Regions from separate parts of the Streptomyces sp. NBC_00637 genome, predicted to be linked through region 2. Evidence: riboswitches for the same ligand, from Rfam matches in the RefSeq annotation. Region 2 holds a riboswitch; each other region holds the start of a gene.
The links. A riboswitch is a leader RNA that binds a small molecule or an ion and turns the genes downstream of it on or off. The one in region 2 is predicted to bind cyclic di-AMP.

Region 1 (10,260 bases), 530 kb from region 2:
GCGCAGCAGCTGGTTGTACTTGGCGACGCGGTCCGAGCGGGCCGGGGCGCCGGTCTTGATCTGACCGCAGTTCACCGCGACGGCGAGGTCGGCGATGGTGACGTCCTCGGTCTCGCCGGAGCGGTGGGACATCATGCACTTGAAGCCGTTGCGCTGGGCCATCTCGACGGCGTCCAGGGTCTCGGTCAGCGAACCGATCTGGTTGACCTTGACGAGCAGGGCGTTGGCGGAGCCCTCCTCGATGCCGCGGGCCAGGCGCTCGGGGTTGGTGACGAAGAGGTCGTCGCCGACGATCTGGACCTTGTCGCCCAGCTTGTCGGTGATGACCTTCCAGCCGGCCCAGTCGTCCTCGTACAGCGGGTCCTCGATGGAGACCAGCGGGTACGCGGAGACGAGCTCCTCGTAGTACTCGGTCATCTCGGCGGCCGAGCGGGACTTGCCCTCGAACTCGTACTTGCCGTCCTTGTAGAACTCGGACGCGGCGACGTCGAGCGCGAGCGCGATCTGCTCGCCGGGCACGTAACCGGCCTGCTTGATGGCCTCGATGATGAGGTCGAGCGCGGCACGGTTGGACTCGAGGTTCGGGGCGAAGCCGCCCTCGTCGCCGAGGCCGGTGGACAGGCCCTTGGTCTTCAGCACCTTCTTGAGGGTGTGGTAGACCTCGGCACCCCAGCGCAGGGCCTCGGAGAAGGACTCCGCGCCGATCGGGGCGATCATGAACTCCTGGATGTCCACGTTGGAGTCGGCGTGCGAGCCGCCGTTCAGGATGTTCATCATCGGCACCGGCAGCAGGTGCGCGTTGGGGCCGCCCAGGTAGCGGAACAGCGGCAGGTCGCTGGCCTCGGAGGCGGCGTGGGCGACGGCGAGCGAGACGCCGAGGATGGCGTTGGCGCCGAGCGAGCCCTTGTTGTCGGTGGCGTCCAGGTCGAACATGGCCTGGTCGATCAGGCGCTGCTCGGTGGCGTCGTAGCCGACGAGCTCCGGGCCGATCTGCTCGATGACGGCGAGGACCGCCTTCTCGACACCCTTGCCGAGGTAGCGGTTGGGGTCACCGTCGCGGAGCTCGATGGCCTCGAAGGCACCGGTGGAGGCACCGGACGGAACGGCGGCACGACCCGTGCTGCCGTCGTCGAGGCCGACCTCGACCTCGACCGTGGGGTTGCCTCGGGAGTCCAGGATTTCCCGGGCTACGACGACGTCGATGGACGGCACGAGCATCTCCTTCTTGGGATGTGACGCTGGTTGTGCGGGGACCGGGGGCCTTGATGAGCCCTGGCCGGGCCTTGCGACTAGAGCCTAACCGCCCCGGGGCCGTCGGCAGCCGACCGACCGTCCCGTGGACAGACAGACCGTACCTATTGTTTCCGCCCGGAACAAAGGGGGGTGGCCAAGAAAGTCCGACAACAGGTGGTGAACGGGCAAAGAGAAACCCCGCTCCGGTGCGTACGGGGGAACACGCACCGGAGCGGGGGCCCGTGGGGACGGGGGGGGTGACCCTCACGAGGTCTTCAGTGTGCCGACCTCGGATGTGAGGGCGCTGTGGCTTCTCTGGGGGCCAGGTGTCACTTCAGGTGAAGCTGCTGGCCCGGGAAGATGAGGTCGGCGTCGTCGACGATGTCCTTGTTCAGCTCGAACAGCTTCGCCCAGCCGCCCTTGACCTTGTGCTTCTCGGCGATGGTGCTGAGGGTGTCGCCCTTGACGACCTTGTACTCGCCGTCGCCCTTCTTGACCTTCTTGCCCGTCGGGGTGGTGACCGTCTTGGAGGCGGCCGGGCGGTCGGTCGAACGGGAGGCGCTCTGCTCGTCGGTCGAGCGGCTGCTGGTGCTGCCGCTGTTCGACGAGCTGGACGAACCGGAGGAGCTGGACGAGCCGGAGCTCGACGAGTCGGCGCTGCCGCCGTCGTACGCGGCGCCGGACAGGCCGGTGCCGCAGACCGGCCAGGCACCCTTGCCCTGACCCGCGAGAACCTTCTCGCCGATGGCGATCTGCTGCGACTTGGAGGCCTGGTCGGCCTGCGAGGCGTAGGCGGTGCCGCCGTACGCGGCCCAGGTGGACGCCGAGAACTGGAGGCCACCGTAGTAACCGTTGCCGGTGTTGATGGACCAGTTGCCGCCGGACTCGCACTGGGCGACCGCGTCCCACTCGGAGGTGGTGGCGGCGGAGGCGTTGCCGGCCGCCATCAGCGGGGCGGCGATGGCGACCCCGGTGACGCCGGCGAGCGCGGCGACGCGGGTGGCCTTGGAGGGACGGCGGTGCTTGCCCTTGGCGCAAAACAGCATGGTGGATCCCCTCACCGACGCCTGCGAGGTGAGCTGTCGGGTTCGGGCCGTGTGAGTTGCCCGGCCACTCCTCGTCCGCCGGAGCACTGCTCCGTGGGAGGTGTGGCTTCACCCCGAGCCGTTCCGGTCAACCGACCGGCGCGGCACTTACCTTGGGTCCCCCGCTCCTGCCTACGGCGCTTGACGCGACGACTGTTCCCGGGGCGCCGCTGGCAGGATTCGGCGTTGCGACGGCCGGGGCTCGGGTTGCCGAGCGGCCTCGACCGTAGACACGCGATCGACGGAATTTCAAAGACGATCAGGGCTTCTGAGACTCATCCCACACTTTCACCAAACCGGACATTCGGCGCGAAGCGTGACGTGAACTCCCGCTGTTTTTCTTGGGCTTTGCGCCCTATTCCACCCCTGTGTCGAGGGTCTGACCGGCGGCGATGTTGCTCGGGTCGGCGCCGATGAGGTCCCTGTTCTCGGCGTAGAGGGCGCTCCATCCGCCGTCGAGACCAAGGGAGTCGGCGATCGACGCGAGGGAGTCGCCCTCCTGGACGACATAGGTGGCGGCGGCATGCCGGCCGGCGGAGGCGGTGGTGGTGCCGCCCTCGGCGGCGTCGGTCGCGGCCTTGGTCGCCGCCTCGTCGGCGGTGGAGCCGCGATGCTTGCCGGAGCCGAGGGAGCCGGTGTCGACGAGGCTCCAGGAGCCCTCACTCTGGCCGGAATTGTCCGAGTCATCCGCTTCCGGGGTCGCCGTGGGCGAGCCGTCGCCCGTCGACCCGTCACCCCGACCGCCGGAACCGCCGGACGTGCCGGAGTCGTCCGCGACGGCGGAGGAAGAGGAGGAAGGGGAGGAAGCGGACGCCGAGGGTGAACTGGACGAATCGGCGGACGAGTCGGACGATCCGGTCGAGGAGTCGTCACTCGTCGAGGAGCCCGAGGATCCGGACAATCCCCTGGACAGGTCGGACAATCCGGATGAACCAGAGGAGTCGGACGCGTCGGACGAGTCGTCCGCCACGCCGGTGTCCACGTTCAGCGCGCCGTTCTCCTGGGTGAGCCCGGAGGTCAGCCCGCAGGTGCCCCACGCGCCGATGCCGTCGGCCGCGAGGACCTTCTGCGCCACGGCGATCTGCTGGCTGCGGCTGGCCAGGTCGGGGCTCGTCGCGTAGTCGAGGCCGCCGTACGCCTCCCAGTCCTTCTGGGTGAGGCTCAGGCCGCCGTACTCGCCGGCACCCTCGTCGGCGCTCCACGAGCCGCCGGTCTCGCACTGCGCCACCTTGTCCCACACCGTGCCGTCGGCCGCGCTCGCGGCGGAGGCGGCGAGCAGCGGGATGGCGATGGCGGAGCCCGTCACTCCGGCCGCGACGAGGAGCGCCGGGGCCTGGCGGGGGCGACGGTGACGACCGTTCCCGGAGAGCATGCGAGGGGCCTTTCTGTGGACAGCACTGAACGGCGCGGCGGGCGGAACCGATGCGTCGCGCTGACGAGTGAACGTATCGGCAGACGATCACTTGTCACAAGTTAATGCCGCGCAGATCACGTGAAGATCACAGACTTGAGTGTTGGTCACCTTTGCTCCGCCGAACGGTCACACTCCCGCTGACATCCGGTCAGACACGGTCCGGTTATGCATCGGAATGCACCGGAGTGAACGCGACCGGCAAAGTCCGCAGTCCGCGCATGATGAGCCCGCCGCGCCACCTCAACTCGCCCGGATCCACGGCCAGTCGGAGATCGGGCAGGCGGGTGAGGAGCGTGGCCAGCGCGGTCTGGCCCTCCAGGCGGGCCAGCGGGGCGCCCAGACAGTAATGGATGCCGTGGCCGTAGCCGAGGTGCTGGTTGTCGCGGCGGGACAGGTCGAGGGTGTCGGGATCGACGAAACGCGCCGGGTCACGGTCCGCGGCCGCCAGCACGACGAGGACGGGGTCGCCCGCCGCGATGTCCTGCCCGCCGACGCTCAGCGGCTCGGTCGCGAAGCGCCAGGTGGCGAGTTCCACGGGCCCGTCGTAGCGCAGGAGTTCCTCGACGCCCGTTTCGAGGAGAGCGCGGTCGCCGTCGTCCTCGGTGAGCGAGCGCTGGAGACGGTCGCGCTGCTCGGGGTGGGTGAGGAGGGCGTAGGTGCCGTTGCCGATGAGGTTGACGGTCGTCTCGAAGCCGGCGAACAGCAGGATGAAGGCCATGGCGGCGGCCTCGTTCTCGGTGAGGTGCTCACCGTGGTCCGACGCGCGGATCAGCCCGGAGATGAGGTCCTCTCCGGGAGCCGGGTCCGCGGGAAGCTCGGCGCGCTTGCGGTGGATGAGCTCCAGCAGGTAGCCGCGCATCTTCTTGACCGACCGCGCGACCCCGCCCCGCGGCCCCCCGCCGTGCCGGATCATCATCCCCGCCCAGTCACGGAAGTCGTCCTGGTCCTCGCGGGGGACGCCCAGCAGGTCGCAGATCGCGTAGATGGGGAGAGGAAAGGCGAAGTCGTGGATGAGGTCGGCCTCACCCTCGGCGGCGAACCGGTCGATGAGCTGATCCGTCAGTTCCTGCACACGGGACGCGAACTCGGCGACCCGGCGGGGCGTGAAGGCCTTGCTGACGAGCCGTCGCAGCCGGGTGTGGTCCGGCGGGTCGATGTTGAGCAGATGCGTCATCAGCTCGGCCTTGCGCTCGCCGGGGATGCCGGTCTTGCCCTTGGCGTGCGCCGGTTCGTCGTGGTGCGCCGGGTTCTTGGAGAGCCGCTGGTCGGCGAGGGCCTGCTTCGCGTCGGCGTACCGGGTGACCAGCCAGGCCTCGACACCGCTGGGCAACACGGTGCGGTGCACGGGGGCGTGCTCGCGCAGCCAGGCGTAGGCGGGATAGGGATCGGTGGCGAACTCCCAGGTGAAGAGTTCGGGAGCGGTGGTGTCTGACTCGGGCTGCTCGGTCACTCCATGACCGTAGCGGTGCCCTCATCCCACCCCGCGAGGGCCTTCCGCGGCGCGGCACCCCTGGGCACGGGACGGGCGACAGCAATCCACGTGACTAACCGTCGACGCCCTCGACAGCCCGGATCGCGTCGCGGTACGCCCGGGCCGCCGCGCGCAGCGCCGCCTCCGGGTCGACGCCCTCCGACTCGGCTCGCGCCGCCAGGGCGAGCAGTTCGTAGCCGATGCCCTGGGCCGCCGGCAGCGGCACCTCCAGTCGTGCCGTGCGGGCCCGGGACACCAGTTTCGCTGCGAGGGCCAGGCCGGGCTGGTGGAGGGGGACGCCGTCGGTCACCGACTCCCGCCGCTTCTCCGCCGCCTTCGTGCGCAGCCAGTGCTCCTTCACCTCCTCCGGGGTGGTGGCCGTGGCGTCGCCGAAGACATGGGGGTGGCGGTGGATGAGCTTGGCGACGATCGTGCCCGCGACGTCGTCCACGGAGAACGGGGACTCCTCGTCCTCCTCGGCGATGCGGGCGTGGAAGACGACCTGGAGCAGGACGTCGCCCAGCTCCTCGCGCAGTTCGTCGTGGTCACCGTCCTCGATCGCCTCGACCAGCTCGTACGACTCCTCGACCGCGTATTTCGCCAGCCCCTTGTGGGTCTGCCGGGAGGACCACGGGCATTCGACGCGGATCCGGTCCATGACCTGGACCAGGTCGAGGAGCCGGGCGCCGGGGAGGTCGTAGGAGGCGGGGAGCAGTTCCAGCTCGGGCATGGACACTCGGCCGGAGCCGGCCAGGCGGGCCAGGCCGTCGGTGAGGGCCGGTTCGCCCTCCCCGGTGGCCACGACCACGACCGTGCGGCCGTCGGCGCAGGCGGCGAGGAGTTCCTCGGCGGTCGGGGAGGTCTCGTCGACGGTGATGCCGGCGTCGCACAGATAGGGCAGCTGCGGATGCGCGCCGTCCGCGCACAGCACCCGGTCCGCCGTGCGCAGCGCCTGCCAGGCGGGCCAGGACAGCAGGCCGGGGGCGACCCGGTGGCTGGTGGTGAGCAGGACGACACGGCCCGGGGCGGTGACTGCGGCGTCGGCGTCGGCGGAGCTGATTGCGTTCACACCCCGAACGTAACCCACACCCGCCGACGGACCCCGCGAGTTATCCACAGGCGAACCGGCCGGTCGTACGATCACATGGTCACGTCGCCGTGTCGCCCCGTGATCGCGGGGTCGCGGAGACGCGGGGTCGCGGAGACGCGGGGTCGCGGGGTCGCGGAGACGCGTGATCACGTCGTCACCTGGTCACGTGGTCACGTGGTCTGCTGTGTCCCCGCCGTGGAGATCTCCCGCACCCAGGGCGTCTTCGCGTCGACGCGGGCGACCTTCTGCGCGTCCCAGTTCCCGTAGCGCGGGTTGAGGTCGACGTCGAGGGCCTTGGAGGCCTTGGACAGCGCGTTCCAGAAGGCGGGCTGGCTGGTGTTCGTGCCGAGCTCGGTGGCGAGTTTCTGGGCCTCCAGCTGGAGGCGCAGGTTCTCGTCGAGGCGCTGCGGCGGAATGCCGTACTGCTGGAGCCACGCCGTCTCGAGGCCCTGCGCGCCGCCCGCCTGCTGTTCCAGTCCGGCCCGCATCTCCTGGACCTCCCGACGGCTGACGGTGATGCCCGCGTCCTCGGCGGCGCGGTGCAACACCTTGTCCAGGACCATGCCGTGCAGGGTGTCGCGGGCGAGGGAGCCGGTCTGGGCGACGGCCTGCGCGTACTGGGCGTCGTCGGTGACCGCTGCCCGCTGGGCGGCGCGCACCTCGTTCACCCGGCTCTCCAGCTGCGCGACGGTGATCCGCTGGCCGCCGACGACGGCCGCGGCACCGGGATGCGTGTCGTTCCCGCAGGCGGTGAGGAGAGGGGCCGCCATGATCGCGGCGGACAGCAGGAGCGCGGTGCGACGGCGGCGGTGCAAGGGAAACCTCCCGAGGAGATTGTGCGACGGTGCACAAAGTCTTGCGGTGATCGATGTTAGGCAGTGGGACGGCTGGGGCCAACCCATTCGACCAACGATTCACCGAGACTTCGGGCACCGCCGCGCCCGCTCGTCGCCCGCTCTTCGGTGCGAGGGCTCAGCCCTGCGCGTCCACCGCGTGCTCGACGGCCTCGGGTGATCCGGTTCAGCCGACGATGGCGACCGGCGCGTCCCACGCGTCGCGGTCCACGGTGATCGTGTAACCGCCGCGGGTCTCCTTGCTGTTGACCAGGTACTGGTGACCGCGGCTGTGGTTGGTGAACTGGGTGGCGCCCCACGGCCAGTCGGTGGTCGTGGTGTCCTTCTTGTCCCACAGCGCGTACCAGAGGTTGCCCGGCAGGTCCGTCTTGTTCGTGGCGGTGGCGATGGCCTTGGCGCTGGAACTGCTGAAGCCGTAGTACCCGCCCCGGTAGACCTTGGCGCGCAGCGTCTTGGTGAAGGAGCGCACATACGCCAGCACGGCGTCGTTGCACGCCTTGTCGGTGATGTCGTACGCCTCCATGTCGAGGTAGATCGGGCTGCCGGCCTTCATGCCGAGCGCCGCGGCCTTGGCGACCGCGTCCGCGCCGTCGGTCGCGCCCAGGGAGGTGGCCGTGGCGGCGGTGATCTTCTCGGGGCTGGAGCCCGTCTGGCAGGGCGGCTGGGCGCCGACGTAGAGCGGGATCAGCTTCCATCCGGCCGTGTTGACCGACTTCACCCAGGAGGCGGTCAGGTTGGGCTGCGCGCAGCCGCGGTTCTTGCCGCCGACGTAGACGGCGGCGCCCCCGTAGTAGCCGTCGGTCTTCCAGGCCTTCATCGCGGCCTGCGAGGGCGCGGTGCAGGCGTCGAAGGCCCGGCCGGTGTACGTCTTCTGGGCGGGCCAGGTGGTGGCCGCCATCGAGGTCTGCGCCGCTATCCCGGCCCCCGCGAGGACGGCCGCGCCGGCCACGCCCCACGTGATGTATCTGCGCTTTCTGGACTGCCGGTGCTCGGCCATCCCCACCCCATCGTTCGTCTGTGTGTACGGCGCTCCGGCCGCGTACGGCGGCGCCCGTCGAAGTCCCCTGATCGGTGCGACGATACGGTGTCGACTCGACGTCCGCACCGAACGGATCGCACCGTAACCCGTGGCATCCCAGCGCTCGGGAAACACAGGGCCCCCATAGCGACAAGATTCGCTCATGTCACAGTAAAGAAGCGACGGCCTGGAGAGGGCCGCCGGTGTCCTACCCTGGCCCTCTGCTTACTTGGGGGACGACATGACGATGCCGACGGTGCCGACCACGCGCGCGGAGAGACAACTGACGGCCGGCTGGTTCCAGCGGCTCGCCTGGGTGCTGCTGGTCTGGGTCTCGCTGGGCTTCCTGGTCTGGGTGCCCTTCCTCTACGTGGCGGTCCGCCGCGGCCTCTCCTCGGACTGGGTGGCCTTCGGCTCGTTCGCGCTGTACGAGTGCCTGATCCTGCCGTGGGCGGTGATGACGCCCGACGGCGACGGTGACGCCTTCTTCGGCATCGCCATCCTGGTGACCCTGCTGACGGGGACGGTGCTGCTGCTGTCCGCGGTGTTCGACAAGAAGATCCCGGCCGCCCAGCCGGCGTACGGAGCGCCCATGGCCCCGCAGGGCCAGCCGTACCAGCAGGGGTACCCCTACGGCCGTTAGGACCTGCGAGGGACGGCCCGACCCTCAGGCGGCGCGGGCGAGGAAGTCCCTGGGGCACCGCCGGCGCCGGCAGGCATCGCGGCGCCCGCCTCAGAGGGGGTGCCGCATCCACACGTTGGGCTCGACGTACACCGCGTAGTCCCGCTCCGGCTCGCACCGCACCGGGACCAGCGCGCCGGGCACCTCGACGTCGCCCCGCGCGTCGAAGGGCAGCCCGGTCCAGCGGCGCCACTCCGCCAGCGAACCCGCCACCGTCATCGACGCCGGCGCGACCCGCTCGATGCTCGCGCCCGCCCGGACGTGCACCCGCAGCCACGGGTCGTACGGCAGCCCGTCCTCCCGCACCCGGTGCGCGTACTCCTCGATCGGAACACGCGGCTCGAGATGCTTGGCGTTCGGCCGGACCGGGGCCACGACCTCGGTGAAGCCCTTCGCCCGGGCGCCGTCCCGCATCGCCGTGAGCATCCGCCCGGACAGGCCGAGGCCCTGCGCGTGCGGGGCGATGACGATCGAGATCGCGCTCACCGTGTCGGGCCGGGCCCCGCTGCGCTGGTCGGCGAAGGCCCAGACGAGCACCTGGTCCCAGCCCCGGGCGGGCAGTTCGCCCCGCCCTTCGGTGTGCAGGGCGAACGGCACGCTGTAGGCATGGGCGACGACCTGCCCCCGCTCGTCCTGCGCGAACAGGACGTACTCCGGGAACTCGACCGGGATCCGCCCGTAGTGCGCGTTGCCCACCGGGTCCTGTGTCGCGAACTCCGGCCAGGTGTCGGGCATGTCCTGGACCGGGCCGAGCATGTCGGGACGGTCCGCGAGGCTGGACACCTTCAGTTCCATACGGTCACGGTAGGCGAGGAGACGAACGGGCGGCACCGGATTTCGGCGGCCCCGGGCTGCGACGGCTCCGGGCTGCGGCGGCACCGGCCCCAGCCTCGCCTTCGGCACCGCCCTTGGCACAGGCTTCCGCATCGCCCTCGGCACCGGCCTCGACGGGTGCCGCCGTCGCGCCGGTGCCGCTCACCCCGCGTGGAAGCGCTCCGGCGCCTTCGTGGGGTTGCCCCCGGCGGGGAGTTTCTGGGCGGGGCAGGTCTCGAGGACCTCCTCCATCGCGGACTTCTCCGCCGCGGTGACCCACAGTTCGTACTTCTTCTTCACGGCGACCTGCGCCGCGACGTACGTGCACCGGTAGGCCTTGTTGGGCGGCAGCCAGGTCGCCGTGTCTCCGTCCCCCTTGGAACGGTTGGTGCTCGCGTCGACGGCCAGGAGGTTGAGCGGATCGTTGGCGAGAGCTATCCGCTTGCCGGCGTCCCAGTACTTGGCGCCCTTCTGCCAGGCGTCCGACAGAGCGACGATGTGATCGATGTCGACCTTGCTGCTGCCCCGCCGGTACGTCACGTCCTTGCCGGAGTACGGGTCCGACTCCAGCACGCCGTAGGACACCTTGCACGCGCCGCC
Region 2 (10,260 bases):
TGACGACCGCCCGGGCTTCCGCTCCGGCGGCCACGACCGCCCGTTCGGCCGTCGCGACGACCACCGTGGCACCGGCTCCGGCTCCGGCACGGCCGGTCGTCGTGACGACAAGCCGCGCTGGAAGCGCAACGGCTGACGTCACCTCATGTGAGTGAACGCCGTGGCCCCCACCGAACACCGGTGGGGGCCACGGCGTTTTCGTGCGTCCGCACCCGCCGACGTCGGTCGCCGGAGCGGCAAGGGCACTTTCTGGCCAAGTTGTGACGTGTGTCACGCCCTCGGCATGGGAATTGCTGGGGGCATGACAGATGACGGCACAGTGGGTCGGCCGGCTCCCGGGAAACTCTCGGACGAAGAGCTGCTGGCCCAGCTCGGTTACACCCAGGTCCTCGCCCGCCGCATGTCGGCGTTCTCCAACTACGCGGTCTCCTTCACGATCATCTCGGTCCTGTCGGGCTGCCTGACGCTGTACCTGTTCGGCATGAACACGGGCGGCCCGGCGGTGATGATCTGGGGCTGGGTCGCCGTGGGGCTGATGACCCTGTTCGTCGGCCTGTCCATGGCCGAGATCTGTTCGGCCTACCCGACGTCGGCGGGCCTGTACTTCTGGGCGCACCGGCTGGCGCCCCCGCGATCGGCGGCGGCCTGGGCCTGGTTCACGGGCTGGTTCAACGTGCTGGGCCAGGTGGCGGTGACCGCGGGAATCGACTTCGGGGCCGCGTCCTTCCTCGGCGCCTACCTGAACCTCCAGTTCGACTTCGAGGTGACACCCGGCCGGACGGTCCTGCTCTTCGCCGGGATCCTGGTGCTGCACGGCCTGCTGAACACCTTCGGGGTGCGGATCGTCGCCCTCCTCAACAGCGTGAGCGTGTGGTGGCACGTGCTGGGCGTGGGCGTCATCGTCGGGGCGCTGGCCTTCGTCCCCGACAAGCACCAGTCGACGTCCTTCGTGTTCGGCGAGTTCGTGAACAACACCGGCTGGGGCAGCGGGGTGTACGTCGTCCTGCTGGGCCTGCTGATGGCCCAGTACACCTTCACCGGGTACGACGCTTCCGCCCACATGACCGAGGAGACGCACGACGCGTCCACCGCGGGCCCGAAGGGCATCGTGCAGTCCATCTGGACCTCGTGGATCGCGGGCTTCGTCCTGCTGCTCGGCTTCACGTACGCCATCCAGTCCTACGACGCCGCGCTCGCCTCCCCGACCGGCGCGCCGCCCGCCCAGATCCTGCTCGACGCGCTCGGCGCGACCGCCGGCAAGCTGCTGCTGCTCGTGGTGATCGGCGCCCAGCTGTTCTGCGGGATGGCGTCGGTGACCGCCAACAGCCGCATGATCTACGCCTTCTCGAGGGACGGCGCGCTGCCGTACTCGCACATCTGGCACACGGTCAGCCCGCGCACCCGCACGCCCGTCGCGGCGGTCTGGCTGGCCGCCGGCGGCGCGCTGGTGCTGGGCCTGCCGTACCTGATCAACGTGACCGCGTACGCGGCCGTCACCTCGATCGCTGTCATCGGTCTCTACATCGCGTACGTCATCCCGACCCTGCTGCGCGTGCGCAAGGGCGAGTCCTTCGCGCGGGGACCGTGGCACCTGGGCCGCTGGTCGAAGGTGATCGGCGTGGTGTCGGTGGCGTGGGTGGTCGTCATCACCGTCCTGTTCATGCTGCCCCAGGTCTCCCCGGTCACCTGGGAGACCTTCAACTACGCCCCGGTCGCCGTCCTCGTGGTGCTGGGATTCGCGGGGGTGTGGTGGCAGGTCTCCGCACGGAACTGGTTCCTCAACCCCGAGCACGAACGGACCATCGCCCGCGAGGCGTCACGGGCGGGGGCGCCCGCCGAACTGCCCGACCCGTGACCGAACTCGATCGCTTCACGTCGTCCGGCGCGCCCGTGTCTCCGATACCCGATCGGAGACACGGCCACGTCCGGCTATGCTCGGGGAGGCAACATCGCCTGGGCCCTTAGCTCAATTGGCAGAGCAGTGGACTTTTAATCCATTGGTTGTGGGTTCGAGTCCCACAGGGCCTACCGGTGACGGGGCGGGGGACATCCCGTTCCGGCCTGTGAAGCAGCGCCCGGTCGACTTCGGTCGACCCGGGCGCTGCTTCCGTTTCGCGCGTGAGGGGGCGTGCGGGGCGTCAGTGGTCGGAGTAGCTGAAGTCCCCGACGGTCCAGGCGCTGACGTCCTCGATCGCGACGCGGTACATCCCGCCCGTCTCGGGGATCCCCACCGTGCCCTGGAGGATCCGGGCGACATGGAAGTGCAGATGTGTGGGCGGCCCGTCCCTCTTCACGGGGGTGTCGAAGACGGCGGAGAACTCGCCCAGGCGGGCGGAGTCCGTCAGCACCTCCGACACGCGCTGCCGCCACGTGGCTTCGGGAGCCAGTCGACCGGTGATGACAGCACCACCGGTGACGACGGTCAGGGGCATCTGATTGCTCTGCTCGGATTCCACGAGGGCGGCGATGTCAACGATCAGCTCGTCAGGCTTCGGCATGAGATCGGATTCTATGCACCGACCCGTCCTGGGCCGAGCGACGGGGATACCTCATCGCCGAGCACCCCAAAATCTGTTCTTGTCAGAGTAGACATTGGGAGCTCCTCCGCCTATGGTTTCTCTCGTAACGGAGATCGACCAAGGCCGGGCAGACACGAACTGCCGGGCACAGCAGGTGCATGACGCTACGGCGGTGGAGTGTCGAAGCCAGGTGGTTGCAGGACGGCGACGGGACTGACGGCCGGGCCGGGCGGCCCGCAGTGATGAGGGGACGCCGCGAGTGGAACCGCGGTCGACGCGGTGGCAGTACCCGCAGTGCCGCAGCCGGTGCAGCGCCAGGACCGGCGGGCGGTGGTGCGATTCCTCAGGGGCCCCGGTGTCGTAGGACACCGGGGCCCCTGACGTGTGCGGAGACGAGGCGAGTGAACAGATCGATGTTCATTCGAACATGGGCGTGGTAGAAATGTCGTCATGGATGTCGCAGACCGTCTCGACCTGACCCTCCGCCTCGTCCAGGGGCACGGCCAGGACCAAGGACAGGCGCGGGTCTCCGTCGCCGAGCTCGCGCAGCGGCTCGGGGTCTCGGAGATGACCGTGCGCCGGGACCTGGACGTGCTGGAGCGGCAGGGGCTGGTGCGGCGGGTGCACGGTGGGGCCGTCCCCGGGCGCCCGCGCGAGGAGGGTGGCGGCTTCGAGGCCCGGCAGGCATGGCAGACGGCGACGAAGGACCGGCTCGGCGCGGCCGTCGCCGGACTCGTCGAGCCGGGGTCACGGGTGCTGCTGGACGCCGGGACCACGACCGTGCACGTGGCGGAACACCTCGCCGCGCGGGGCCCGTTGACCGTCGCCGTGCTCAGTCTCCAGGCGGCGCTGCGGCTGGCCGACCGGCCCGGCATCGACCTGCTGGTCGTCGGCGGCCGGTCCCGCCCGGGTGAGCGGTCCCTCGTCGGACCGCTGGCCCTGCGCACCCTCGAGTCTCTGGCCTTCGACGTGTTCGTGATGTCGATCGGCGGGGTGCACGCCACGCACGGCTGGTCGGAGTTCTCCCTCGAGGACGCGGCAGTGAAGCAGGTCGGGCTCGGCCAGGCGGCCCGTACGGTCGCCGTCGCCGACGCCACCAAGCTGGGCGTGCGCGCGTTCAGCCAGGTCGCCCCCCTCGACGCCGTGCACTCCTTCGTCACCGACGCCGCCGCGGCGGACCCCGCCACCCATCCGGGCGGCCCGCAGACCCTGGACGCCCTGCGCGACGCCGGCGTCGAGACCCGGCTGGCCTGAACCCGCCCCGGCCCGAACCGCCCCAGGAGACCCCGTGAAACCGCTGATGATCCTCGTCGCCGGCCCGTACCGTTCGGGCACCGGCGACGACCCCGCGAAGCTCGCGGCCAACGTGAGGGCCATGAACGAGACCGCCCTCGTCCTCTTCCGCGCCGGGCACCTGCCCGTCACCGGTGAGGCGCTCGCGCTGCCCCTGCTGGAGACGGCGGGCGGCGCCGCCCCCGGCGACCCGCTCTTCGACGAGCTCTTCCACCCCGTCGCCGAACGCCTGCTGGACCGCTGCGACGCGGTCCTGCGCGTCGGCGGTCCGTCACCGGGTGCGGACCGGATGGCCGAGCGGGCCCGGGCCCAGGGCAAACCGGTCTACGCCGACCTCGCCGACGTTCCCGACGCCCGCACCGCCGACGCCACCGACCCCCTCCCCGAAGGCCGCCGATGACCGAGCACGTCGACACCCCGCCCGCCCCCGCGCCCGGCACTCCCGGCATCCCCGGCATCGACGTCCCCGACCCCCGCGGCCGTACCGGACTGGACCGCCACGGACGCGACCTCACCGGCAACGACCGGGTCCGCGTCGTGGACGTCGAGGTCCTCGCCTGCGACTGGTCCGTCCTGCGCCGCACCACCTTCGACTACCGGCACAGCGACGGCCACTGGAGCCGCGAACAGCGCGAGACGTACGACAGGGGCGACGGCGCCACGATCCTGCTCTACGACGCCGAGCGCCGTACCGTCCTGCTCACCCGGCAGTTCCGGCTGCCCGCATACGTCAACGGGCATCCGGACGGCATGCTGCTGGAGACGGCCGCCGGGCTGCTGGACGGCGACGACCCGCGCGAGGCGATCCGCCGCGAGGCGGCCGAGGAGACCGGACGGGCGGTGCACGACGTCGAGCACGTCTTCGACGCGTTCATGAGCCCCGGTTCGGTCACCGAGCGCCTCGCCTTCTTCGCCGCCCCCTACGACGCCTCCGTCCCCGGCGCTGACACGGCGGGCGTGGCGGCCGAGGGCGAGGACATCGCCGTCGTCGAACTCCCCTTCGCCGAGGCCCTCGACCTCGTCCGCTCCGGCGCGATCGCGGACGCGAAGACCATCATGCTGCTCCAATGGGCCGCGCTGGACGGCCCGTTCGGGGCGTCGGCGGTCAGCCCACGCTCAGCTCGGTGAGGTCGGCGAGCGGCAGCGTGTGCTGGGTCTGGAGGACCTTCGCGCGCAGGTAGCGGACGTTGTGCGGGGTCGTGAAGACGCCGGTCGGGACACGGTTCTGGACGTCGATGCCCAGGCCCCGCAACTGGTCCGCCTTGTCGGGGTTGTTGGACAGCAGGTCCAGGCTCGTGACGCCCAGGGCGCGCAGCATCTGGGCGGCGGCCGTGTAGTCCCGGTCGTCCTCGGGCAGGCCGAGCGCGGCGTTCGCCTCGTAGGTGTCCAGGCCCTGGTCCTGGAGGGCGTACGCGTCGAGCTTGTTGTAGAGGCCGATGCCGCGGCCCTCCTGGCGGAGGTAGAGCAGGACGCCGCCGGTCCCGGCGATGCGCTCGACGGCCTCGCGCAGTTGGGGCCCGCAGTCGCAGCGGGCGGAGCCGAAGACGTCGCCGGTCAGGCACTCGGAGTGCAGCCGGACCAGGGGGGTGGCGCCGGGCGCCGGCTCGCCGAGGACGACGGCGACGTGCTCCTGGCCGTCGGAGAGGCCGTGGAAGGTGACCAGTTCGGCGTCGACGGAGTAGCCGTCGGGGAAGCGCAGCGGTACCCGGACGCGGGCGCGCGGGGTGGCGGCGGGGGTGTCGGGCATGCGGGCTCCCGGGTCCGGAGGACGGTGACAAGGCGGCGCCGGGCCACCTTGTGCTTCAGATTTGAAGCAGATCCAACGAGTCGAGACCCTACCCCATGCTTTAAATTTGAAGCAACTGGTTTGCGATGCCCCACATGCCCCCTCACTGCTCGCCGCTCACGGACTCGGGGGGCTCACCGGCGCATGGGCTCATCGGCTCAGGGGCCCATGGGTTTACGGATTCGCGGTCACGGGGGGCTCGTGGTCACGGGGTTCCGGAGCAGGGTGACGAGCGTCGGCGCCACGGGAGGTCCTCCGGGGCCGTCTCGCCGCCGTCGTCCCCCTGGAACCCGCGTGCGACCTGCGTGAAGATCTCCTCCAGCTGTCCCACCTGCTCGGGGGTGAGCCGGTCGAACAGGGCCGTGCGGACCGTCTCGACATGGCCGGGCGCCACGTTCTCCAGCACCGTCATACCCTCGTCCGTCAGGACCGCGACGCTGCCGCGCTTGTCCCACGCGCAGTCCTCGCGCCGCACCAGCCCGTCCTTCTCCAGCCGGGACACCGCGTAGGTCAGCCGGCTGCGGGTGATCTTCAGCCGCTCCGCGAGGTCGGTCATCCGCAGCCGCCGTTCGGGCAGGTCGGAGAGGTTGGCGAGGATGGAGTAGTACAGATGGGGCATGCCGGCCTCCTGCTGGAGCTGCCGGTCGATCGCGTCGTCGAGGAGGAGGTAACCGGCGACAAACGCGCGCCAGGCGCGTTGCTCCTCGGGGGTGAGCCAGCGAGTCGTCATACACCCAGTGTAGGTTTGTTTCAAACTTGAACCAAGTCCGGCCGCCAGGCCGCTGTCGAACCGTTGTCGGACCGCCGTCCAACCGTCGTCCAACCATCGTTCCGACGCCGACCAACCGCCGTCGGACCGAGCCCGGGGAGCCGCGTCGATGCCGTACCCGTACGTCCTGCTGTCCGCCGCCGTCTCCCTCGACGGCTACCTGGACGACACCACGCCCGAGCGCCTGCTCCTCTCCGGCCGCGCCGACTTCGACCGTGTCGACGAGGTACGGGCCTCCGTCGACGCCATTCTCATCGGCGCCGGCACCATCCGCGCCGACAACCCCCGGCTCCTCGTGAACTCCCCCGAGCGCCGCGCCGCCCGGGTGGCCGCCGGGCTGCCGCCGTACCCCCTCAAGGTCACCGTCAGCGGCTCCGGCGAACTGGACCCGGCGGCGAACTTCTGGCACACGGGTGGCGAGAAGGTCGTGTACACGACGGACAAGGGCGCCGAGCGGGTGCGCGCGCTCGGTATCGCCGCGGACGCCGTCCCGCTCGGCCCCGCACTGGACTGGCGCCGCCTCCTCGAACACCTCCACGACGTGCGCGGCGTACGGCGGCTCATGGTCGAGGGCGGGGGAACCGTCCACACCCAGCTGCTCCGGCAGGGTCTCGCCGACGAACTCCAGCTGGTCCTCGCCCCGCTGTTCGTCGGCGACCCGGCCGCGCCCCGCCTCTTCGGCCCGGGCGGCTACCAGGGCGGACGGCTGCGCCTGGTGGAGACCCGGCGCATCGAGGACGTCGTCCTGAACCGCTACGAGCCCACCGCCCCCGGCGCCGGGCCGCTGCCGGCCGCGGCCGACCGGCACTGGCTGGCGCTCGCCTGCGCGCTCGCGGCCGACTGTCCACCGTCGCGGACCGCTTTCAGCGTCGGCGCCGTGATCGTGGCCTCCGACGGCACCGAACTGGCGCGCGGCCACTCCCGCGAGGCCGGCGACCCGGTCGTGCACGCCGAGGAGGCAGCCCTCGCGAAGCTCGACCCCGCCGACCCCCGGCTGCCCACGGCCACCGTCTACAGCAGCCTCGAACCGTGCGCCCGCCGCTCCTCCCGTCCGGCCCCCTGCGCCCGCCTCATCCTCGACGCGGGAGTGCGCCGGGTGGTCACGGCCTGGCGCGAGCCGGACACCTTCGTCACGGAGGCGGACGGCACCGGTCTGCTGACGGCCCAGGGCGTCGACGTCCTCGTGCTCCCCGAGTACGAGGAGCGGGCGAAGGGGCCGAACCGGCACCTCCTCTGAGGCCGCCGGGGCGCCGTGGATCAACCGATGTGCTTTCCGTCCCGCTGATGGCGTACAGTTGTGTTCATCGCCGCGGGGTGGAGCAGCTCGGTAGCTCGCTGGGCTCATAACCCAGAGGTCGCAGGTTCAAATCCTGTCCCCGCTACTGATAAGTCGAAGGCCGGAATCCGAAAGGGTTCCGGCCTTCGGTGCGTTCCCCGACGCGTCCCTCACTCCGGGTGACCGGACGACCGCCCTGCGCATAACAACTGAGTCACCATCAAAGCTCCTGTGACTGATGAAGCGTTTTCGGGGCATCGCCTCGCGCGGTCAACTCGCCCGTTTTTCACCGCTGCCAGCCCAAAAGTCCAGGCCAGAAATGTTGTTGATCAAGAGGAACGGCTTGGAAACGCACCCCCGGGTCTATTAACGTTCGATAACGCAGCGCGGTCGTCCCAGCCGGCACCAGAGTCGGCTCCGTGCGGCACGTGCCGAATCCCGCAAGGGAACCGGGGAACCACCACCATGGGGTGAATCACGCGGAAGCCGTTGTGAACTCGCTGAGTCCACAAGGGGTTTACGCGCGTAGGAGACCTTCCCGCTCCGAACCCGTCAGCTAACCCGGTAGGCGACGGAAGGAAAGGAGTGCGCCCGCGTGGCGTCCAACCCGCCTGCCCCCGAGGCCCCGTACGCGCCCGGCCAGGGGTCCACCGAGACCTTCGGCTTCGGCGGTTACCGCCCCGACGAGGGACCTTGGGAGGAGTGGAACCCCACCGCGGAGTCCACTCGCCCGGTGCGCGGCAAGCACCGCGTCGCCAAGCAGCGCGGCGGCGGATTCGCCCGCAGCTCCACCGTTCTCGGCGTCGGCGTCATAGCCGCGGTCAGCGCCGGTGGCATGGCCAGCGCCAACACCGGCAAGGCGCCTGTCTCCATCTCGATGCCGGACCTGCCCAACGTGGGCTCCCTCATCTCCGACGACGAGCCCGCCCCGGAAGCCGCGCCGGCCCTCGCGAGCTTCGGCTCCGAAGCCGCCGTCGACACCGACGAGAGCGCCGCCGACGCCGGCGAGGCGCTGCGCAGCCGGATCATGGCGCAGGCCGAGTCGCAGCAGTCCCAGGTCGAGGTCAAGGCGCTCGCCGCGGCGGCCAAGGCCGAGTCGGACGCCGCCGCCAAGGCCGAGAAGGAGGCGGAGGCCAAGGCCGCCGCCGCGAAGAAGAAGGCCGCCGAGGAAGCCGCCGCGAAGGCCGAGACCGCGCGCCTGGCCGAGCTGGCCAAGCAGTACACGCTGCCGACCTCCTCGTACACCATCACCTCGACCTTCGGGCAGGCCGGTTCGCTCTGGTCCTCCGGCTACCACACGGGTCTCGACTTCGCCGCGCCGACGGGCACGCTCATCAAGGCCGTCCACAGCGGCACCATCACCGAGGCGGGCTGGGCTGGTTCCTACGGCTACCGCACCATCCTGACCCTGGACGACGGCACCGAGCTCTGGTTCTGCCACCAGTCGTCGATCAGCGTCAGTGTCGGCCAGAAGGTCGCCACCGGTGACGTCATCGGCCGGGTGGGCGCGACCGGGAACGTCACCGGGGCCCACCTCCACCTCGAGGTCCACCCCGGCGGCAGCGCCGAGGGCATCGACCCGGCCGCCTGGCTGCGCGACAAGGGCCTCACCCCCTGAGCGGCACCCTCCGGCGCCCCTGAACGGCAACCTCCGACGGCACCCCTCGGTCGCTCCCCGGGCGGAACCCGTCCCGCGGACACCTGATCCAGCCCCGCAGCCCTGAGCCACCCCGGCAGCCCCGACGCCCTCCGCGTCGGGGCCGCCGATCTGTGCGGTGTGCGGGCGCCGTGCACAGGGGCCGTTCATCTGTTCTTCGCGTCACGCCCGGAATGGGCGGACGGTCCTCGTCCGTTGACACGAAGCATGACTGCTCTTCGCCGACTCGGCTCCTCCGACCTCGAGGTCTTCCCGCTCTCCCTGGGCGGCAACGTCTTCGGCTGGACCGCCGACGAGACGGCCTCCTTCGCCGTTCTCGACGCCTACGCGGCCGCGGGCGGGAACTTCGTCGACACCGCCGACTCCTACTCGGCATGGATCGACGGCAACAGCGGTGGTGAGTCCGAGACCGTCATCGGCAGGTGGGTGAAGGCCCGGGGCAACCGCGACGACGTCGTGATCGCCACCAAGGTGAGCCAGCACCCCGAGTTCCCCGGCCTGTCCGCCGACAACATCAAGGCAGCCGCCGACGCCTCGCTCCGCCGCCTGGGCACCGACCACATCGACCTCTACTACACGCACTTCGACAAGCCCGAGGTGCCCGTCGAGGAGATCATCGGCGCGCTCGACGAGCTGGTGCGGGCGGGCAAGGTGCGGCACATCGCGGCTTCCAACATCTCGCCCGAGCGGCTCCAGGAGTCCCTGGAGTTCTCCGACCGCGAGGGCCTGGCCCGCTACGTCGCCCTCCAGCCCCACTACAACCTGGTCTCCCGCGACACCTACGAGGGCCGCCTCCAGGACCTCGCCGGCCGCTTCGGCCTCGCCGCCGTCCCGTACTTCGCGCTGGCCGCCGGCTTCCTCACCGGCAAGTACCGGCCCGGTACGACGGTGGAGAGCGCCCGCGCCGCCGGCGCCGCCAAGCACCTCGACACGGAGCGGGGCCGGAACGTCCTCACGGCC
Region 3 (10,260 bases), 2.4 Mb from region 2:
CGTTCCGCCGCTGAGCGCGACCTTGGTCAGCGGGGTGTTCTGGAAGGTGGGGGACGACACCTGGGCGGCGTGCACTCCCGCCTCGTGGGCGAGCTGGAAGACGGTGGGGTACGGCTGCCAGGCGCCCGGGGCCGTCCACGGCTGCCAGCGGAGCTGGTTCATCAGGGCGCCGGTCTCCGGGTTGCGCACGGTGTAGCCGGGCAGGCCGTGCGCGCCCGGAGGGAGGCCGGTGCCGACGGAGGCGAGGGAGGTGGCGGTGGTCGCCGGGTAGCCGGCGGTGAGCGGGCGTCCGGTGCCGCCGCGCGAGCTGCCGAGCAGCGCGTGGAGGTAGGGCGCCTCGTCGGCGTGGCTCTTGATCTGCTCCCAGCCGAGGCCGTCGATCAGGAAGACGCAGTTGCGGTCGGCCGGGGCGAGCTCCGGGATCGCCGCGGTCGTGCCGGGCACGCCCATGCCCGCCGCCAGCGTGGGCAGCAGGTCGGCGAGGGAGCCGGAGCCGTACTCGGGGACGGGCGCGGAGCCCACGGCGAGCGGTTCGGGGAAGTCCCAGGAGGTGGCGGCAGGGGGACGCGGGTGGCTCATCAGCGGGTTACGTCCGCTGTCGCCTCGGAGAGCGACTGTGCGAAGACGAGCGTCTGGCGAACCGTCTCCGGGCCGTCGCCGGCCTCGCTCACGCGCAGGCTGAGGTCGTCCGCCGTCGAACTGCCGGTGTAGCCGTGGTCGGCGTCGCAGTTGGGGTCGCCGCAGGCGGCCGGCTCCAGGTCGATGCGGGAGACGGCACCCCAGCCGATGGTCAGCACGACCTCGCGCGGCAGGGAGCCCGGCGTGTACGACTCCGGGTTGGCGACCACCCGGCTGAGGACGACGGAGGAGATCCGGCCGAGCTTCACGGATTCCGTGGACGTCGTGGCGTACGGCGTCGGGGAGGTGGTGTCGGCGGCCTGCTCGTCGGTGTGGCTGACGATGAAGCGGTTGCCGGTGAGGACCAGCACGGTCACGTGCCGGCGCACCTCGTTCTGGTCGAACGTGGTCTCCTGGTGGACCAGGTACGACCGGATCGGCTCGCCGCCGACGGCGGCCTCCACCGCCTCGGCCACGAGGGCCGGGTAGTAGCCGCTGCGCTCGATCGCCGCGCGCAGCCCCTGGGTCGTCGTACTGGTCTTGGCCATGCCCTCCATCCTACGGGGACCCACTGACTGCGAGGCACCGCTCAGGACCGCTCCGGTACGTCGGCCGCGGCCGGGGCGCACTCCCCCGGTGTCTGCTGGGGACGCCTCCACCGGAGAGCCGCCGCCCGGGCTGCGCGTCCTCGCGCGCGTGCCCGACGACGTGCCCCGGACGGTCCGCTCAGTACGTCGGCAGCCTCCTCGGCCCGAGGTCGTCGCGGGCCGGCGGGGGCGCGAGGCGGACGGAGGCGCCGAGCACGCTCAGGCCGTGCGGGGCGACGACGACCGGCTCCAGGGTGACCGCGACGACCTCGGGGTGGTCGTCGACCAGCCGGGACACCCGCAGCAGCAGCTCCTCCAGGGCGGCGGTGTCGACGGGCGTCGAGCCGCGCCAGCCGAAGAGGAGAGGGGCGGTCCGGATGGACCGGATCAGCGAGGTCGCCTCGCGGTCGGTGACCGGAACCAGCCGGTGCGCCATGTCTCCGAGCAGTTGTGAGGCGGCGCCGGCGAGGCCGAAGGACAGGACCGCGCCGGCCGCCGGGTCGATGACCGCGCGGACGACCGTGTCGACGCCGCGCGGTGCCATCGCCTGCACGACCGGACGGATCTCCTCCGGCTTGCCGAAGAGCTCGGTCAACTCGGCGTACGACCGGCGCAGTTGCTCCTCGTCGGCCACATCCAGCCGTACGCCGCCCAGGTCCGCGCGGTGCCGCAGGTGCGGGGCGGTGGCCTTGAGGGCGACGGGGTAGCCGAGGGCGGCCGCGGCCCGCGCGGCCTCGTCCGGGGTGGGCGCGGGGATGGCCCGGCGGGTACGGATGCCGTAGCGGGCGAGCAGTTCGCACGTCTCGTCGGTGCCGAGGGTCAGTCCCTGCCCGCGCGCGAGGAGTCCGCCGATCTGTTCGGCGGCGCCCTTCTCGTCGATGTCCTCGTACTCGGGGACCTTGCCGGCGTCGACCGACTCGCGCCGCCACTGGGCGTACTTGACGGCCTCCGCGAGCGCGCGGACGGCACGTTCGGCGGCGGGGTAGGCGGGGATGAGATGCATCCCCTCGGGCGCGTCGACGGCGGCGGGCACCGGCTGCGGGCCGCCGTCGGGGGCGTCCGTACGCGCGCGCGGGGCCACTTCCGAGCGCGGTGCGGTGCTCGTCGCGGCGGACAGCGCCGTGGCGAGGCCGCCGAGTTCCACGTGCACGACGAGCACCGGTTTGGCGGGGGCGGCCGCCGCGGCCGAGCGCAGGGCCTCCGCGAGTTCCGCGTCCCCGGGCGACCTCTCGCCGATCGCCGGGATCGCCGTCACGACCACCGCGTCGCACGTCTCGTCGGCCATCGCCCGGGCCAGCGCCGCGTGGAAGTCGTGGGCCGACGCCTCGGTGGTCAGGTCGAGCGGCGGCTGCGGGCGCAGCCCTTCCGAGAGGCAGGCGTCGTACGTCAGCAGGCCCAGCGACTCGGAGTTGCCGAGGATCGCCACCCGCGGGCCCGTCGGCAGCGGCTGACGGGCCAGCAGCAGACCCGCGTCGACCAGTTCGGTGATGGTGTCCACGCGGATCACGCCGGCCTGCCGCAGCAGCGCCGAGACCGTCGCGGGCGGCAGCCGCGTCGCCCGTACGGCGTGTCCCTGCGGAGCGGAACCGGCGCCCTGGACGACGACCAGGGGCTTGGCCGCCGCCGTGCGTCGCGCGAGGCGCGTGAACTTGCGCGGGTTGCCGATGGACTCCAGGTACATGAGGGCGACGTCGGTGTCGGGGTCGTCGTACCAGTACTGCAGGACGTCGTTGCCCGAGACGTCCGCGCGGTTGCCGGAGGAGATGAAGGTGGACACGCCGGTGACGCCGGTGACGCCTCCGCCGCGCCGGTGGAGGCGGGACAGCAGGGCGATGCCGATGGCGCCGGACTGGGCGAACAGGCCGATCCGGCCGGGCCTCGGCATCTCCGGGGCCAGTGAGGCGTTCAGCCGCACCTTGGGGGAGGTGTTGATGACTCCGAAGGCGTTGGGGCCGATGATCCGCATGCCGTACGCGCGTGCGTGCCGGACGAGTTGACGCTGCCGCTCCCGCCCCTCGGGGCCGCTCTCGGCGTAACCGGCGGAGAGGACCACGAGTCCCTGTACGCCGTGTTCGCCGCACTCGGCGACGGCCTCGGGAACCTGTTCCGCGGGGACGGCCAGGACCGCGAGGTCGACGGGCGCCGCTATGTCGCGCACCGAGCGATGGGCGGGCACCCCGTCCAGTTCCTTCAGGTCCTCGGGGAAGGCCTTGTTCACGGCGTACAGCCGCCCGGTGAAGCCCGCCTCGCGGAGGTTGCCGAGAACGCTTCGGCCGACGCCGCCGGGGGCGCGGCCGGTGCCGACGACGGCTACGGAGCCGGGCGCCAGCAGGCGCCCCACGGAGTGGGCCTCCGCGCGCTGTTCCCGCGCGCGCTGCACGGCTACGGAGCGCTCGGTGGGTTCGAGGCCGAACTCCAGGTGTACGACGCCGTCCTCGAAGCTGCGCTTCTGGGTGTAACCGGCGTCCGTGAACACCTTGATCATCTTGGTGTTGGCGGGCAGCACCTCGGCCGCGAAACGGCGGATGTCGCGCTCGCGCGCCACGGCCGCGATGTGCTCGAGCAGCGCGGAGGCGACGCCCCTGCCCTGGTGGGCGTCCTGCACGAGGAACGCGACCTCGGCCTCGTCGGCCGGCGCCGAGGCCGCCATGCCGTCGGCACCAATGCGGTCATAGCGTACGGTGGCGATGAACTCGCCGCCGACCGTGGCCGCGAGTCCCACCCGGTCCACGAAGTCGTGGTGCGTGAAGCGGTGGACGTCCTTGTCGGACAGGCGCGGGTAGGGCGCGAAGAAGCGGTAGTACTTCGACTCGTCCGAAACCTGCTCGTAGAAGCTGACCAGGCGCTCGGCGTCATCGACGGTGATGGGGCGGATGCGCGCGGTGCCGCCGTCGCGCAGCACCACGTCGGCCTCCCAGTGGGCGGGGTACTCGTGCCGGTCCGACGCGCTCTGCATGGGGCCCAGAGTACGGCTCGCGTACGACAACGGCGCGAGGCAGTCTGTGGAGGAACGAGCCGGATCGAGGCCGCGATCCGGCGACCACATCCGGAGGGGCCCACGCGACCCCTCCCTCACACGCTTCACGTGTGGAACACTGGTCTAGACAACCTGAACACTGAAGGGCAGCATCACATGGCTGAGCGCCGCGTCAACGTCGGCTGGGCCGAGGGCCTTCACGCCCGCCCCGCTTCCATCTTCGTCCGGGCCGCCACGGCCGCAGGTATCCCGGTGACGATCGCCAAGGCCGACGGCAACCCCGTCAACGCGGCCTCCATGCTGGCCGTTCTCGGCCTCGGCGCCCAGGGCGGCGAGGAGATCGTCCTCGCCTCCGAGGCCGACGGCGCGGACACCGCCCTCGACCGACTGGCCAAGCTGGTCGCCGAGGGTCTCGAGGAGCTCCCCGAAACCGTCTGATCGATGTCTGTGGTGTTCGTCGCTCCATAGGCGTCCCGCACACCGCGAAGGGCTCGTCCGAATTATCGGGCGAGCCCTTCGCATTTCCCGTTCACGGGCAGCGGAAATAATCCCCCGCGAATTATCCCCTCTTTGTATACGGCGCCCGTGTTAATGCCGCAGACCCGTCATGTTTACGGGAGGTTGCGAAGTCCTCACACGGTCGGCGCGATCGGCGCCGCCGGAAAAGCGCAACCGGTGCGCGAGCGTCGCGCGCTCGGTGTGCAGTGCCGTGATCGCCCGCGCGCGCTCGCCGTCGCCGCGCGCCACCGCGTCCACGATCGCGCCGTGCTCCGCCCAGGACTCCACGGGGTCGGCCGGGGCCTCCACGGCGTACATCCAGGCGATCTTGTGACGCAGCTGGGTGAGCATCGACGTCAGGGCATGGCTTCCGGAGGACTGGGCGAGCGTCTCGTGGAACCAGCCCCCCAGAGAGCGCAGATCCTCGCTGTTCCCCCGCCTGGCCCGCTCCTGGCCCAGCCGGACGAGTCCGCGCAGCACCTTCAGATGGGCCTCGGTGCGCCGCTGGGCGGCCCGGGAGGCACCGAGGGGCTCCAGGAGCATGCGCATCTCCAGCAGGTCGGCGGCCTCCTGCTCGGTCGGTTCCGCGACGCACGCGCCCGCGTGCCGCCGGGTGACGACGAAGCCCTCGGCCTCCAGGGTGCGCAGCGCCTCGCGGACCGGGACGCGGGAAACGCCGTAGCGGCGGGCGAGGAGTTCCTCGGTGAGGCGGCTGCCGCGCTCGTAGACACCCGCGACGATGTCGTCCCGAATGGCCGTGCACACCGAGTGCGCCGGAATACGCATGACGGACCTCCGCCTTAATCCCCGTGAAACGTCGACGATTGACGTGTGTTCCGTGACTCTATTGCAATCAGCGGGGATTTCCGATGGCGGGCCGGAATCCAGGGATATTTTTTGGACACCAAGGCCCCGTAAACGACGAAAGCCCCGGCCGGTAAGGCCGGGGCAAGACGATCTGTCGCCGCAGGTCGTCAGACGTTCACGCCGTGCCGGCGGAGGTAGGCGACCGGGTCGATGTCCGAGCCGTACTCCGCGGTGGTGCGGGCCTCGAAGTGCAGATGCGCGCCGGTGACGTTGCCGGTGGCGCCGGACAGGCCGATCCGCTCGCCCGGGGTGACCGTCTGGCCCACCGACACCGCGATGGACGACAGGTGACCGTACTGGGTGTACGTCCCGTCGCTCATCTTGATCACGATCTGGTTGCCGTAGGACCCGCCCCAGCCGGCCTCGACCACGGTGCCGGAGCCGACCGCGTGCACGGAGGTGCCGCTCGCGGCGTGGAAGTCTATGCCGGTGTGGCTGCCGGAGGACCACAGCGAGCTGCTGGCCTGGTAGGCGGTGGAGACGTAGGAGCCGGTGATCGGCGACACGAAGGTGTTGAGGCGCTTGCGCTCGGCCTCGCGGGCGGCACGCACGCGTGCCTCACGCTCCTCCACGGCCTTCTTGGCGGCGGCCTGGCGGGCGGCCTCCTCGAAGGCCGCCTGCTTCTGTACGGCGACCTGGTCGTCCACCTCGTCGGCGACGGCGGCGGAAGCGGTGACGACGGGGATCAGCCCGGTCTGCTCGGGGCTGGGCTCGGCGGCGAACGCCGGGGCGGAGGCGACGGTGGCCATCACGCCGGTGGTGGTGAGCGCCGCGACGCCCGCCGCGCGAGCGGTGGTCCGCTGCATCCGGCCGGGACGACGGTGCTTACCGGGCGCGCAGGTGAACGCCATGAAGTCGGGGGTGTCCTTTCCTTCCCTCTCGCCTACCGGGTTAGCTGACGGGTTCGGAGCAGGAAGGTCTCCTACGGACCCCCTCGCGTACACGCGCGGGCGTCCGATTCACCCCAGGGACTGCACAAGTGGGTCCCCGGCTCCCCTGGCTCGCGCCGTACGGGGACTCGGCGATGACTGTCCGGTGCCGCGGCTGCGGCGCACTGCGTGACGAACAGCCCGGATGACGCTAAGCGGCGCGGGTTTCAATCCTCAAACGGATCCCGGTTTTTGTAGCGCATCCCACAGGGCAGACGGGCAACCTCCGCATCAATTCGGACATACGGAGGCCCTGGTGACGCTTTCGTCGACCAGGGCCCCCACACGCGCGTGCCGTTGCCGGGAGCTACTCGGCGGACACGACCTTCACTTCGCCGATGCCGAGGGCCTCGACCGGCTCCTTGATCTGGGCCGCGTCACCGACCAGGACCGTCACCAGGCGGTCCACCGGGAAGGCGTTCACAGCCGCCGCGGTGGCCTCCACCGTGCCGGTGGCGGCGAGCTGCTGGTACAGCGTGGCCTGGAAGTCGTCCGGCAGGTGCTGCTCGACCTGGTCGGCCAGCGTGCCGGCGACGGCCGCGGCGGTCTCGAACTTCAGCGGCGCCACACCGACCAGGTTCTGCACGGCGACGTCACGCTCGGCGTCGGTCAGCCCCTCCGCGGCAAGGGTGCGCAGCACCTTCCACAGGTCCTCCAGGGCGGGACCGGTGTTCGGGGTGTCGATCGAGCCGCTGATGGCGAGCATCGCGGCGCCCGAGCCGTCCGGGGCGGACCGCAGGACCTGCCCGAAGGCGCGGACCCCGTAGGTGTAGCCCTTCTCCTCGCGCAGGACACGGTCCAGCCGGGAGGTGAGGGTGCCACCGAGGCAGTAGGTGCCGAGCACCTGCGCGGGCCACACCCGGTCGTGCCGGTCGGCGCCGATCCGGCCGATCAGCAACTGCGTCTGGACGGCGCCGGGTCGGTCCACGATGACGACCCGGCCGCTGTCGTCGGCGGTCACCGGCGGCACGGGCCGCGGCTGGGCCGAGGAGCCCGTCCAGGCGCCCAGGGTGTCGCCGAGGAGCGCCTCCAGCTCGACGCCGGTGAGGTCGCCGACGACCACGGCGGTGGCCGTGGCGGGACGCACGTGCCGCTCGTAGAAGGCGCGTACGGCGGCGGAGTCGATCTTCTCGACCGTCTCCGCGGTGCCCTGGCGCGGCCGCGACATCCGCGCGGTGGCCGGGAACAGCTCCTTGGACAGCTCCTTGGCGGCGCGCCTGGAGGGGTTGGCCAGCTCGTGCGGGATCTCGTCCAGCCGGTTGCGGACGAGGCGCTCGACCTCGCTGTCGGCGAAGGCGGGTGCCCTGAGGGCGTCGGCGAGCAGACCGAGGCCCTTGGGCAGGCGCGAGGCCGGCACCTCGAGGCTCAGCCGGACGCCGGGGTGATCGGCGTGCGCGTCCAAGGTGGCGCCGCAGCGCTCCAGTTCGGCGGCGAACTCCTCGGCGGAGTGCTTGTCGGTGCCCTCGGAGAAGGCCCGCGCCATGATCGTGCCGACGCCGTCGAGGCCCGCCGGTTCGGCGTCCAGCGGCGCGTCGAGAAGGATCTCGACGGCGACGACCTGCTGGCCGGGCCGGTGGCAGTGCAGCACCGTCAGGCCGTTGGCGAGCGCGGTGCGCTCGGGCGCCGGGAACGCCCACGGCTTGGCCTCGCCCGCCCGGGGCTGGGGGTGGAAGTCCATCGTGGCGAGCTCGGTCACCGGGCCGCCTCCTCGTTCTCGTCCTGGTCGGCGGGGGCTTCGGCGGGCGTCGGCTCGTAGACGAGCACCGCGCGGTTGTCGGGGCGCAGGCGGGCCTTGGCGATCTCCTGCACCTCCTCGGGCGTCACGTCCAGCACGCGCTGGACGGCGGTGAGGGCGAGCTGCGGGTCGCCGAACAGGACAGCGAACCGGCACAGTTCGTCGGCGCGGCCGGCGACCGTGCCGAGCCGGTCCAGCCACTCGCGCTCCAACTGCGCCTGGGCGCGCTCCATTTCCTCGGCCGTGGGACCCTCCTCGGCGAACCGGGCGAGCTCCTCGTCGATCGCGGCCTCGATGACCGGCACCTCGACGTCGCCGGACGTCTTCACGTCCAGCCAGCCGAGGGAGGGCGCTCCGGCGAGCCGCAGCAGGCCGAAGCCGGCCGCGACGGCCGTACGGTCGCGGCGCACGAGCCGGTTGTAGAGGCGGGAGGACTCGCCGCCACCGAGCACGGTGAGCGCGAGGTCGACGGCGTCGCACGCGCGCGTGCCGTCCTCGGGCAGGCGGTAGGCGGCCATCAGCGCACGGGCCGGCACCTCCTCCTCGACGATCTCGCGCAGCTGCCCGCCGATGACGTCGGGCAGAGCGCCGTCACGGGGCGTGGGCTTGCCGTCGTGGCCGGGGATGGAGCCGAAGTACTTCTCGACCCAGGCGAGGGTCTGCTCCGGGTCGATGTCGCCGACGACGGAGAGGACCGCGTTGTTGGGCGCGTAGTACGTGCGGAAGAACGCGCGCGCGTCCTCCAGGGTCGCGGCGTCCAGGTCGGCCATCGAGCCGATCGGCGTGTGGTGGTACGGGTGGCCGTCCGGGTAGGCGAGGGCGGTCAGCTTCTCGAAGGCCGTGCCGTAGGGGACGTTGTCGTAGCGCTGGCGGCGCTCGTTCTTGACGACGTCGCGCTGGTTCTCCATCGACTCGTCGTCCAGCGCGGTGAGCAGCGAGCCCATGCGGTCGGCCTCCAGCCAGAGGGCGAGCTCCAGCTGGTGGGTGGGCATGGTCTCGAAGTAGTTCGTGCGCTCGAAGCTGGTGGTGCCGTTGAGCGAGCCACCCGCCCCCTGGACCAGCTCGAAGTGGCCGTTGCCCTTGACCTGGCCGGAGCCCTGGAACATCAGGTGCTCGAAAAGGTGAGCAAGCCCCGTACGCCCCTTGACTTCGTGGCGCGAACCGACGTCGTACCAGAGGCACACCGCCGCCACGGGGGTCAGGTGGTCCTCCGAGAGCACCACGCGCAGGCCGTTGGCCAGACGGTGCTCGGTCGCTGTCAGGCCCCCGGAGCCTGCCTGGGCTGTGGCCGTGTGACCCATGGGCATGTACGTCCCTTCCGATCGCGGACGCGGTCGTCGAAACCGCGGTTTTCCTGCCGGTCCTGCCACTGTATGCAAGCGTGCGGACGGTCCGCGAAGTTCCCGGACGACATACGCCGAGAGCGAGATCGCGTAGCCTGCGGGCAGCCGTGGAGGAGATGCCTCTGCGTTCGGGCCGGACGGCCGACGCCGGGTCCTCGCCCGCGCTGTCAGTGCCACGGTCCACAATGGTCCGCGTCAGATCCCGTATCACGCCCCAGCAAGGAGCCGGCAGCGATGGCCCGCCGCAGCACGAAGACCCCGCCGCCCGACGACTCGTACGAGGAGCGCATCCTCGACATCGACGTCGTCGACGAGATGCAGGGCTCCTTCCTCGAGTACGCGTACTCGGTCATCTACTCCCGCGCCCTGCCGGACGCCCGTGACGGCCTCAAGCCGGTGCACCGCCGCATCGTCTACCAGATGAACGAGATGGGCCTGCGCCCGGAGCGCGGCTATGTGAAGTGCGCCCGGGTCGTCGGCGAGGTCATGGGCAAGCTGCACCCGCACGGCGACGCGTCGATCTACGACGCGCTGGTGCGGATGGCCCAGCCCTTCTCCATGCGGCTGCCGCTGGTCGACGGCCACGGCAACTTCGGCTCGCTGGGCAACGACGACCCGCCGGCCGCCATGCGGTACACCGAATGCCGCCAGGCCGCGGCGACGAGCCTGATGACGGAGTCGATCGACGAGGACACGGTCGACTTCA

Region 1: it holds a riboswitch for cyclic di-AMP, as region 2 does, so the genes downstream of both, OG440_RS22040 (transglycosylase family protein) here and OG440_RS19695 (M23 family metallopeptidase) in region 2, are expected to answer to the same signal.
Region 3: it holds a riboswitch for cyclic di-AMP, as region 2 does, so the genes downstream of both, OG440_RS09055 (M23 family metallopeptidase) here and OG440_RS19695 (M23 family metallopeptidase) in region 2, are expected to answer to the same signal.

The regions. Positions count from the first base shown of each region.
Region 1 is NZ_CP109046.1:5,008,101-5,018,360, reverse strand. Features, by position in the region: gene eno (phosphopyruvate hydratase) at 1-1,218, opposite strand, end outside; gene OG440_RS22040 (transglycosylase family protein) at 1,563-2,279, opposite strand; cyclic di-AMP (ydaO/yuaA leader) riboswitch at 2,283-2,468, opposite strand; gene OG440_RS22035 (transglycosylase family protein) at 2,674-3,690, opposite strand; gene OG440_RS22030 (cytochrome P450) at 3,896-5,182, opposite strand; gene OG440_RS22025 (nucleoside triphosphate pyrophosphohydrolase) at 5,277-6,272, opposite strand; gene OG440_RS22020 (SurA N-terminal domain-containing protein) at 6,464-7,108, opposite strand; gene OG440_RS22015 (glycoside hydrolase domain-containing protein) at 7,314-8,144, opposite strand; gene OG440_RS22010 (hypothetical protein) at 8,407-8,808, shown strand; gene OG440_RS22005 (N-acetyltransferase) at 8,899-9,642, opposite strand; gene OG440_RS22000 (HNH endonuclease family protein) at 9,823-10,260, opposite strand, start outside.
Region 2 is NZ_CP109046.1:4,474,280-4,484,539, forward strand. Features, by position in the region: gene OG440_RS19640 (DEAD/DEAH box helicase) at 1-136, shown strand, start outside; gene OG440_RS19645 (amino acid permease) at 302-1,855, shown strand; tRNA gene OG440_RS19650 (tRNA-Lys) at 1,956-2,028, shown strand; gene OG440_RS19655 (hypothetical protein) at 2,139-2,498, opposite strand; gene OG440_RS19660 (DeoR/GlpR family DNA-binding transcription regulator) at 2,970-3,773, shown strand; gene OG440_RS19665 (DUF4406 domain-containing protein) at 3,820-4,212, shown strand; gene OG440_RS19670 (NUDIX domain-containing protein) at 4,209-4,940, shown strand; gene ribA (GTP cyclohydrolase II) at 4,918-5,559, opposite strand; gene OG440_RS19680 (MarR family winged helix-turn-helix transcriptional regulator) at 5,804-6,328, opposite strand; gene OG440_RS19685 (dihydrofolate reductase family protein) at 6,477-7,604, shown strand; tRNA gene OG440_RS19690 (tRNA-Met) at 7,676-7,749, shown strand; cyclic di-AMP (ydaO/yuaA leader) riboswitch at 8,063-8,231, shown strand; gene OG440_RS19695 (M23 family metallopeptidase) at 8,239-9,261, shown strand; gene OG440_RS19700 (aldo/keto reductase) at 9,508-10,260, shown strand, end outside.
Region 3 is NZ_CP109046.1:2,123,235-2,133,494, forward strand. Features, by position in the region: gene OG440_RS09030 (alkaline phosphatase family protein) at 1-579, opposite strand, end outside; gene OG440_RS09035 (DUF5998 family protein) at 579-1,175, opposite strand; gene OG440_RS09040 (GNAT family N-acetyltransferase) at 1,345-4,161, opposite strand; gene OG440_RS09045 (HPr family phosphocarrier protein) at 4,339-4,620, shown strand; gene OG440_RS09050 (GntR family transcriptional regulator) at 4,771-5,466, opposite strand; gene OG440_RS09055 (M23 family metallopeptidase) at 5,655-6,398, opposite strand; cyclic di-AMP (ydaO/yuaA leader) riboswitch at 6,413-6,581, opposite strand; gene OG440_RS09060 (M16 family metallopeptidase) at 6,784-8,172, opposite strand; gene OG440_RS09065 (M16 family metallopeptidase) at 8,169-9,518, opposite strand; gene OG440_RS09070 (DNA topoisomerase (ATP-hydrolyzing) subunit A) at 9,789-10,260, shown strand, end outside.